Regions from separate parts of the Pseudoalteromonas sp. SR44-8 genome, predicted to be linked through region 1. Evidence: riboswitches for the same ligand, from Rfam matches in the RefSeq annotation. Region 1 holds a riboswitch; the other holds the start of a gene.
The links. A riboswitch is a leader RNA that binds a small molecule or an ion and turns the genes downstream of it on or off. The one in region 1 is predicted to bind lysine.

Region 1 (5,331 bases):
TTATCTAAAGTAATTGCAACACTTATCTCAGAGGTAGTTACCAAATCAACCGAGATATTAAACTCACTTAAAATTGTAAACACGTGAGCTAAAAAGCCACTAGCCAAAAGCATTTCGGGGCTTTTTAAGGTTAACAATATTTGATTTTTACGCTGCGTGACAGCACGAATTCCGGGGATTTGTGATTTCTCACGTTCGATCCAGGTACCACCACGTTCAGGCTCACGGCTAGAACCAACAAACACACTAATATGGCTGCGGCTCGCAGGTAAGATAGTTGCCGGATGTAATACTTTCGCCCCAAAGGTAGCCATTTCGGCCGCTTCATCAAAACTTAAACGCGCAATCGGCGTAGCCTTAGCACATAAGCGCGGATCAGTGCTAAAAATGCCCACGACATCAGTCCAAATGTGCACGCTCTTAGCGTTTATAGCTTCGGCCAGTAATGCCGCACTGTAATCTGAACCACCACGACCAAGTGTGGTAGTTTGACCATGTGCGTCGCTGCCTATAAAGCCTTGAGTTACAATAACCTGTTCAGCTAATAACGGAATTAAATGCTCTTTTGCGGCCATTGCTGTTGCAGCTACATCTGGGGTTGCTTTAGAAAACTGGCTGTCGGTTTTTAATACCTGTCGCACATCAAAACGCACCGCATTTAAGCCATTTAAACGCAGTACCTGAGTAAATAAATAGGATGATAAACGCTCACCAAAGCTCAATAACTCATCATGTTGTTGCTTTGATTTTAGTGGCTCACTGGCAAGTGACTTAAAAGCTTTAATGGTTTCATCAAAGCCATGAGCTAAATCAGCATCCAATGACAGCTCATTTAAAATAGCTTCTTGAATAGCAATAACGCCAGCAATGTTCTCATTGCGCTCATCTGCTGATAAATCTTTTTTACATAAGGTCACAAGGTGATTAGTCACTCCTGCGCTGGCACTGACGGCCACTACTCGTACGTTGTTATCGGCTACAATAATTTCACTGCAACGGCTCATCGCTTCAAAGTTAGCCACACTGGTGCCACCGAACTTTGCGACTACGTAGTCTGATTTTTGATTTTGTGCTGACTGTTGCAAGTTAGTTGCAGCTAATTGGGTATTCATGTCGTCTCCTTTTGTGGCATTCATACCACGATAAAACAAGAAGAACTTGGCAAGGGGGTGCTCGATAAGAAAAGTCCACTGCCAGAAGCTCTCCACCTAATTGGTGACAGTTTTGAGGATTCAGCCCCATAAACCGAAAAACCACTGTGACGTCCAGTTGCTTTCCTCGGCGAGTACTTCCCTCCTTAATGATTACAGGCATACGTCGCCTAACATTAAGTACCTAAGTACCGCACCTCTTCTGAATGTTAGATTAATTACGTAAATTATTAGCAATTAAATAACAAAACCCGCTATTAAGCGGGCTTTGAAAGTTATCGTTTAGACGTCTAGCTGTCAAGTTGTTTTAAATAATAAAAGCAATTAAATAAAACTACCTGCTAAATACGATCCCATATAACCAATTGTATAAGCGATTAATAAATACACCGACATACGTAAATAACTCATGAAGGTAAGCGCTTTTACTTTACTCATAGCGATAATACCGGCAGCCGAGCCAATAATAAGCATGGACCCACCCACTCCAGTTGCATACGTAAACGACAACCATTGTTGTGGACTCATCACTATTTCAGCTTTAAGTAACGCAGCCGTTAGTGGTACGTTGTCAACCGCAGCTGATAATATACCCATTAAATAATTAGCGTATTGTGCTGGCATTAACTCGTAAAGATGAGTGAACTTACTGAGCATACCGACTTCTTTCAGAGCGCCTACAAGTAATAATACGCCAACGAAGAACAGTAAGGTGTCGTATTCTATTTCGCGAATATAATCGATGATTTTTTTATTCACATCTTTTTTGCGCATTAAAAATTGCGCTACTAAAAACATCAACGACAAACCAAATAAGAAAGTTAACAAAGGCGGCACATGATAAAGCACGCTTAACGTTAATGTCCCGACAATCGTTGATAAGAAAATCACTGCAATAGTGATATCTGTTTTCTCAATGCGACGGTCCTCTTGTTTGGTAAACTCAACTTGGCCGTTGAGTCCAAATGACAGCATAATGGCCAATAGCGCCACGCTAAATAACGCAGGCACAACCAACAATAGCAAGTGACCAATGGTAACTTTGTCATCAAGGAAAATCATCAAGGTAGTAACATCACCGGTAATTAACGACACTCCGCCCGAGTTCACACTAAAGATGATAAGCGTAGCGTATTTAATTAGCTTTTTCGGATCGAGTTTTAACGACATCACCACCGCAAGGGAAATTAATGTGGCTGTGATATTGTCTGAAATCGACGAAAATAAGAAGGAGAACCCGCCAATCAAAAACATCAGTTTGCGTTCGCTAATAGCACTGGGCATTATCTTATGCACAATATTTTGGATAAAACCTTTGGAGTTCAAATAGGCTACAAAGGTCATTGCAGCCATTAAAAACAACCAGAGTGTGGCAATCTCTAAAATATTGTGGTCAAGTTGATGTTGTACGTTTTCGGGGCTTTGCCCGTGAAGCGGCGAGATAAATAAGATAATCCAGCATAAAGTACCAAAGAAAAGCGTGGTTTTGGCCTTGTTTACATGGATAATATCCTCTATAACGATGAGCACGAATGCTAGCGTTATCAGGGTTAGGATAATTGCAGTTACCATGGTGTTTGAACAACCTTTATAAAAATGTAAAAATTGTATGTTATGAGCCGCAGGACGACACGGCGCGCAGTCTAGCACCAAAGAATGTGTAAAACTATTGTCAATTTGCTTTTCTACGACTAATCGCTGAGGCCTAACAAGCCGGCTTTACAAGATAAATTAGGATTTTTGGAGTTTTATGATCCCAGCTAAAAAGTTGCTAAATACCCTAACAGAGCACTGGGGAATGTTAGAGCTGCTATTTAAACGTTTTAAAATGGCTGATTTCAGCCTAAAAGACGTGCAAAATGCGATCAAACAAAAACAACCTACGTGGTCAAATGAGCGCATTTACAAAGAAACCAACCGCCTTTTAAACCAAGATATTATTATTCCCTTGGCTAAATCGTCACAACTTGAAATTAACCGTGCAATTGCAGATTTTGCCACTTTTTTATTGCAGGAAGAACATTTAGGCTTGGCGCAAGAAATTAGCGTGCTGGTTGAAGATTTAGCCCGTTTGGGTAACCGTTTAGACAATGCCGGTAGTATTGAAGACTACGACGAGATGCGCCGTTTTAGCCGCATTATGGATGATCGGGTGCGTAAAATAATGAAATTATTTGCCCACAACGAAAATGCCATTTTAAATATTGTAGAACAAGCAAAAGCTAATAATGCGGTGCAATCATTACAAAAGCGTTATCAAGCGGTGATTGAAGCGTTTGATGAATACATTGAACCAATGCTTGAAATGGTTGATATTCGTGGCGATTTTCATGCTTGTTTTAATACCATCGAAACAAAAATCAGTACGCAAATCGAATATATTGAACGCAGCGGTAAAGCTTATCAAGATAAACGCATGCTTGAACGATTACGTACCCGAATTTTAGAAATGCATTTAGTTGGTCGCGAAAGCCTGCGTAAAAGTGCCGATATGCTAATGCCACTGCGTGAAGAGTTGCGCCGTAATAATATGATCACTCGTCAAGCAGCTAAAGTACTTGGTTTAGTACGTAAAAATGGCGTTGATAATATGCTCAGCGCCGTACAACCACATTTTGTCTCTGACACGCAGCGGTTCTCATTGGGGCAACAGCGCCATATGGTCGCTTATATGGCTGCACTTGTTGAGTTTGAACACAGTGAATACGAACTTCCTGATCAACAAGATGTGCCTGCTTTTGTTACGCCCAATATTCCAGATTACAATAATGTTAAAGCAAACTTTAAAAAACGCTTCAATGCTAAACGTAAAAAGCCACAACCATTATTGACCTTTTTAGAGCAAAGCTACCCCGACCTTGAAGCCGATGAAATGCTGTTTTTATATCAAAAGCTGGTAAGTGACACCGATATTGAAATCAATCAAAGCGATGAAAAAATGCGCGTGAAAATTGCCGGGCAACATTTTTCTCTTTTCCCTTTTAATTCTAAGCCTGTTGACTCTCAGCGAACACCAACAGTGGATGAGTAACCGTTATGACACAGATAAATTTAGATGAACTTAGTCATCTACAAGCAATTAATAAAAAATTAGTCACCGGCTATCACATTAGCGAACAAGACACCGTAATGTGGCAAGAGCTTGATCAACAAATTGATCATTACCGCGCATTATTCAGCGCCCTTGGCCACGATTTACAACATGACAGCCGTGGTTTTTATTACTTTGCCAGTGATGAAAGTACACCCAATATGGGGAAAATTTCCCGCGCGATTGCCTTAACCATTTATATCTTAATTGAGCACTATGCAAACTCAGGTAAAGACCCAATGCGTGCCTTATTTGATGAAGTGAATGATTTAGAACTGATGCAAACTTTAGTGCAAATGAACAAGCACTTATTTGATCAACTCGAAATTTTTTCAGGATCAGACCTACGTAAAGACGTGTACTTACGCATGATACGACTTGGCCTTGCCCGTGAAGTAGAAGGCGGCTTTATGCTGCAAGCACCTATCTACCGTTATATTGATGCCTTAATGGAAGTAAACGAAGAAACCTATATTGGAGAGGACGAATAATGAAAAACCTATACGGCCTCAGTAAGCTGGCATTATTAAACACCGCCGGTTATGCCAAATGTGTGATCCCGCTTGATAAAAGCAGCTCAATTTGTGCACCAAATAACACCGGTAAAAGCTCGGTGATCAATGCTCTGCAATTTCCGCTTATTAATGATTTACGCCTAACAGAATGGGACGGTCATGATTTAGACGAAACTCGTAAATTTTATTTTTCGTCAGATCAATCCTATATTTTACTCGAAGCCGACCTGCCCCATGGCCCGGTGGTGATTGGTGTAGCTGGGCTTGGTAAAATTGCCGGTTACGCACATCAGTTTTTTTGTTACCAAGGCAAGCTTGATCTTGAGCAGTATACTCAAGGTAAAACCATTATTAAGTTCACTAAGCTGTTTAATCATTTAAAAGAGCAAGGCTTTAACCCTATCGAGCTTAAAGCGCAAGAGCTCAACGCACTATTAACGGGTGGTGCCACGCCATTTGATGGCGACATTAACTTAAAGATGATCCCGCTTAACAACGTGCAAGATTCGGCAATTTATAAAGAAATTTTCCGCCGTATTTTGAACCTGCATAAATTAGGCGCTGCCGACGTAAA
Region 2 (5,331 bases), on a different contig from region 1:
CGTCGCTCGGCCAATCTGCAATAAACTGACTAAAACTGCCATGTTCACTTGCCACTTCATGGATCATATACGCATTTTCTGGGATCGTTTGCACTTTTTTAAAGTTACGAACGATTCGCTCATCGGTGGCTTTTTGCTCAAGCATATCTGGCGGCATCATTAATAATTTAGCCACACTAAAATCCCAAAATACTTCCCGAAAACCTGGCCATTTATTGTTGATCACTGACCAATAAAAACCACTTTGAAAAATTTTGCGGGTAAACTCTTCAAGCCATGCATCATCAGGTAAAGCAGTTAATTGCTTTGCATTTTGAGGGGCAACAAGTAAGTGCTGTAACATTACTTCGCTACCTTTTCGCTGTGCCGCTCGTTGATATATATCTTGAAATTTTTCCATTACTCACTACCACTGCTTGTTATTACGCTTACTGTAACGCTATTTACGTTGTAAAAAAATGTCAGGAGCACATTGCAGCTAAAAATAAACTTAAAAATATCCAGCCTTGACACCTAGACGGCTAAAATGCTTTAATCTTCCGTATTACCCCTATTAAAGGTGTGAGTTTTAAACGATAAAACTTGCACCATGGGCTAGAAGAGGTGCGTTATTCAGGTAACGTATGTGAGGAGCACACACTCCAGTGATCATACGTGAGGGGAATTAACGCCGAGAAGTAACACTTTTTGTGAAGTTTTACTTCGGGCGACTGGGTTGAATCCCAGCGACTGTCACCAATAACAGCTTGGCTGTTAAAATATTTGGTGGAGAGCTTCTGGTCTTAGCGTAATAAGGCCATAGCGCCCTATTATATTAAGCCCATTCGCTCTTCGAATTATTAGTTCGAACGACGTTAATGTGGCTCCAATCATAAAAGCTTATTAACTCCTCGAATCACTTATAAGTTCGTGAGAGATGATCAATAACTTCAATTTAAATGACTACCCTTTGTGGACGGCACTCGTCACGCCATTTACTGACGCTGGTGAAGTCGACTATGCCACTCTTGATCAGTTAGTTGCACAGCAGCAAGTGGCTAACAATGGTATTTTATTACTTGGTAGCACCGGCGAAGGCCTCGCACTAACACTCAAAGAGCAACAAGCGATTGTTGAACATGTGTGCCAATTAACGCCAACAGTACCACTGATGGTTGCAGTAGGCGGTATAAACCTAAAGCAACAAATTGCCTGGGTTGAATACTGTAATCAGTTACCCATTCATAGCTATTTACTGGGCACTCCCCTATACGCTAAGCCCGGCGTGGTAGGCCAAACACATTGGTTTGAAAGCTTACTTAATACCAGTAAACATCCTTGCATGCTTTATAACGTACCAGGACGCAGTGCTGTTGATATTCCATCGGCCGTAATTAGCAACTTGAAAGACCATAAAAACTTGTGGGCACTCAAAGAAGCCAGTGGCGACATTGCTAAATTTGAAGGTTTTAGAAAAGTCGCACCTAATTTAGCTATTTTTAGCGGTGACGATGCACTGATGCCTTACTTTGCCCAGGCTGGCGCAAAAGGTTTAGTCTCTGTGGCTGCTAATGCATGGCCTGTGCAAACCCATGAGTTTGTAAAACGAAGTCTCAGCGGTCAACACCCCAATTTATTTGCCGACTGGTCACAAGCCATTCAAAGCTTGTTTGCTGTCGCAAACCCTATCCCCGTCAAAGTATTGATGCATTTACAAGGGCGAATTAACAGCCCGTACTTACGTCCACCTTTGACGCATCTTGAGTTAACGCAAACTGATTGTATTAACAACGCAAACAACACCATTTTATCTTGGCATTAAATACAGGTTTTTATAATGAGCTGGTTAGAACTACTAAATAATTTAGAATCGGGCGCAGTGCGCGCAGCAACACAAGACGACAACGGCCAATGGCATGCTAACGTTGCAGTAAAACAAGGTATTTTAGAAGCGTTTAAAAATGGCACTAATACCGAATTTCCAGGTGGCTTTGTTGATAAACACAATTTAGCACCACAAGGTTTTGCAGCCGATGCTGGAGTGCGTATAGTACCTGGTGGCTCAAGCGTTCGCCGTGGCGCACACGTTGCTAAGGGCACGATTATTATGCCACCAGCATATGTAAACATTGGTGCGTTTATCGATGAAGGCACTATGGTTGATAGCCACGCGTTAGTGGGGTCGTGTGCGCAAGTAGGTAAAAATGTACATTTAAGCGCTGCAGTACAACTAGGCGGTGTACTTGAACCTATTGGTGCAAGCCCGGTGGTGGTAGAAGACGATGCATTCATCGGTGCAGGTTGCGTGATTGTTGAAGGCGTAGTAGTGAAAAAAGGCGCGGTGCTCGCACCAGGTGTACGCTTATCAGCAACTATTCCAGTTTATGACTGTGTTAATGAGCGCCAGCTGGCTAAAGGCGAGCCTATTCCTGAATACGCGATTGTTATTCCAGGCTCTCGTCCAGCTTCTAATACTTGGGCCCGCGAGCAAGGATTAAGTATGTCGTGTGCATTAATTGTAAAATACCGTGATGAACAAAGTGATGCATCATTGCTGCTTGAAGAGGTTTTACGTTAATGAGCTTTTTGAGCACGCCAGTTAAAACCGCCATTGATGAGCTATCAACTACGCTTGATACACCATTTTTTATTTACGACCTTGATACATTAAACGCACACTTAACGCGATTAGTGGCGCAAACTGAGGTAAAACTGTGGTATGCCGTAAAAGCTAATCCATTATCTAAAGTCATTCAAAGCTTAGATAACGTGGGTTTTAACTTTGATGTAGCAAGTAAAGGCGAACTTGAGCAAGTTCTGGCACAAGGTATTAACAGCGAGCGCGTGCTCAATACAGGGCCTGCCAAAAGCCCAAAACAAATTAAACACTTTATTGCGCGCGGCGTACGTACCTTTGTTGCCGAAAGCCTTAATCAAGTACGCTGGCTTAACGAGCAAGCAAGCTTACAAAACTGTCAGTTACAGGTATTACTGCGAGTGCAATTACGCTGGCCTGAAGGGGAAAAAAACCCACTTGGTGGCGATAGCCTTACTCCATTTGGTTTAGGTTGCGATGAATGGCAAGCGCTAAATACTAGCGACTACCCAGCGCTTAGCTTTGATGGCCTGCATATTTTTCAATGGGGCAACATGCTCAGCAGCGACAAGCTAGCTGAACTTTGGTCACAAATGATTGCACCGCTAACAAAGCTTGCCAACGACTTAGGTATTCACTTAAAAGTACTCGACTTAGGCGGTGGTTTAGGTATTCCTTACACTCTTGATGCACCAACCTTAAGTTGGGATGCGCTCATTGATGCATTAGCTGACATTAAGAATGCCGCAGGCGTACAAGAACTCTGGATGGAGCTTGGCCGTTATGCTGTGGGCGAATGCGGTCATTACGCAACACCTGTCGTTGAGCGAAAACTTAACTATGCCCAACAACAAGTGATCTTAAGCGGCGGTATTAATCATTTATTGCGCCCTGCAGTCACCAGCCAAGATTTCCCGGCACGATTATTACGAGACTCAACTGCTGCATACCAAACTATGAGCTTATATGGGCCATTATGTACAGCACTTGATTGCTTAGGTGAACACCAATTACCTAGTGATTTAAATGAGCAAGACTGGCTGGTGTTTAGCCAATGTGGCGCGTACGGCTTTACCGAAAGTATGCCGTATTTTTTATGTCATGAGCTAGCCGCTGAATACACATTACAAAATGGCGAGCTTAACTGTATTCGCACAGCTGAAGATGCCAGCTACTACTTAAGGTAATTGAGATGAGTACGACTAAAGCTATAAGCCAAGAAAACATAGTAGTTGGTGAAGTTGCCAACGGCCTACCGCTCACAATTCCTGTCTATCGTTTAAAAGGCGATGGCACTGGGCCAAGTGTGTATGTGCAAGCTAATATGCACGGTGCAGAAGTACAAGGCAATGCGGTTATTTACCAATTACTTGAGCAGCTTAAGCATCTTGAACTCAAAGGCGATATCACCCTGGTGCCTTACGCGAACCCAATTGGTTGCAATCAAAAATCGGGCGAATTCACCCTTGGTCGTTTTGATCCAATCACCGGCACCAACTGGAACCGCATGTATCACTGCAATAGTAAGCTCGCGAGCCAATTTACTGAGCAATATAGTGATGCCGATGAGCAAACCTTAAAAAGTGAGTTTAAAGCCGCACTGATTGATGAAGTAGACCAACAACTAAGCGGTCCAGCTTATCGCCTAACTACAGGCAAACGCATTGCACTTAACTTGCAAAAGTTGGCACACCAAGCTGATATCGTGCTCGACTTACACACAGGCCCCATTTCGAGTCAGCATTTATATTGCCCAGATTATGCCAAGGCCAGTGCCAACTACTTTAATATTCCTCATGTATTAATCATCCCTAATGATTTTGCAGGAGCAATGGATGAAGCAAGTTTTTGCCCATGGTGGCAATTAACCGAGGCATTAGCTCAACAAGGGCGTGAATTTAATGTTCAAGTTGAAGCTTTTACGGTCGAACTCGGCAGCCAAGAAAAAATCGATTTAACTGCGGCCCTTGATGATGCTAATAGTATTTTAAGTTACCTAAATCATAAGCAGGTATTCGTTGATGCCCCCTATCAGCCAAAAGTAATGAAGCGCTACGGCTGTGATTTAAATGATTACCTTGCTTACTATGCACCTATGGGCGGCATGGTTGAGTATATAGCGCCACTTGGCGGCCATATCAAAGCTGGCGAGCCGATTGCTAGAGTATTGCGAATGGAGCGCTACCTCGCAGAGCAACCATTACAAACCCTAACACTTGATTGTGACGCCATCGCGATTTTGCATTTTGCTTCAGCAAGCGTAAACCAAGGCACCGAACTATATAAATTCTTTACTAACGTATTTGAGCTTTAATTTTTATATCAAGCTCAACCCTTCTCATTGCGTGAGAGCACGACTATCCAATTGGAAAAAGTGCATTGAACAAGCGGCTTCGGCCGCTTTTTCTTTGTATTTATGGGCAAAAAGCGCCACAATCAACTAAGTTCAGTAACAATTCACTGATATTCAGTTAAAGTCTGCACTGAATAAAATATAATGAAAATCTATTTTCAGCTATTTTCTTGCACTGAAAATCACTCCATTATCATTTACTAATAACATACAACAGCTACTCTCTATTTGGCTTTATCAAAGGAAGAATAATGACTTGGCGCTACGGGTTCCTACTGACGACACTGCTTTCATGCACCGCATTTGCACAATCAGAACAAGCTGAAAAAACAAATGAACAAGACAATGATCTTGAGCTAGTAAAGCAATGTATTTTAAATGAAGCCATTGGCGGCAAAGCCGA

Region 2: another riboswitch for lysine. It lies ahead of dapA (4-hydroxy-tetrahydrodipicolinate synthase); the one in region 1 lies ahead of lysC (lysine-sensitive aspartokinase 3).

Annotation. Positions count from the first base shown of each region.
Region 1 is NZ_JACJDS010000010.1:3,218-8,548, reverse strand. Features, by position in the region: gene lysC (lysine-sensitive aspartokinase 3) at 1-1,112, opposite strand, end outside; lysine riboswitch at 1,190-1,361, opposite strand; gene nhaD (sodium:proton antiporter NhaD) at 1,476-2,723, opposite strand; gene H5183_RS06520 (hypothetical protein) at 2,902-4,182, shown strand; gene H5183_RS06515 (condensin complex protein MksE) at 4,188-4,733, shown strand; gene H5183_RS06510 (ATPase) at 4,733-5,331, shown strand, end outside.
Region 2 is NZ_JACJDS010000042.1:30,347-35,677, reverse strand. Features, by position in the region: gene H5183_RS18005 (DNA-3-methyladenine glycosylase I) at 1-400, opposite strand, end outside; lysine riboswitch at 591-784, shown strand; gene dapA (4-hydroxy-tetrahydrodipicolinate synthase) at 917-1,801, shown strand; gene H5183_RS17995 (2,3,4,5-tetrahydropyridine-2,6-dicarboxylate N-succinyltransferase) at 1,817-2,557, shown strand; gene H5183_RS17990 (PLP-dependent decarboxylase) at 2,557-3,762, shown strand; gene H5183_RS17985 (succinylglutamate desuccinylase/aspartoacylase family protein) at 3,768-4,889, shown strand; gene H5183_RS17980 (phospholipase A) at 5,180-5,331, shown strand, end outside.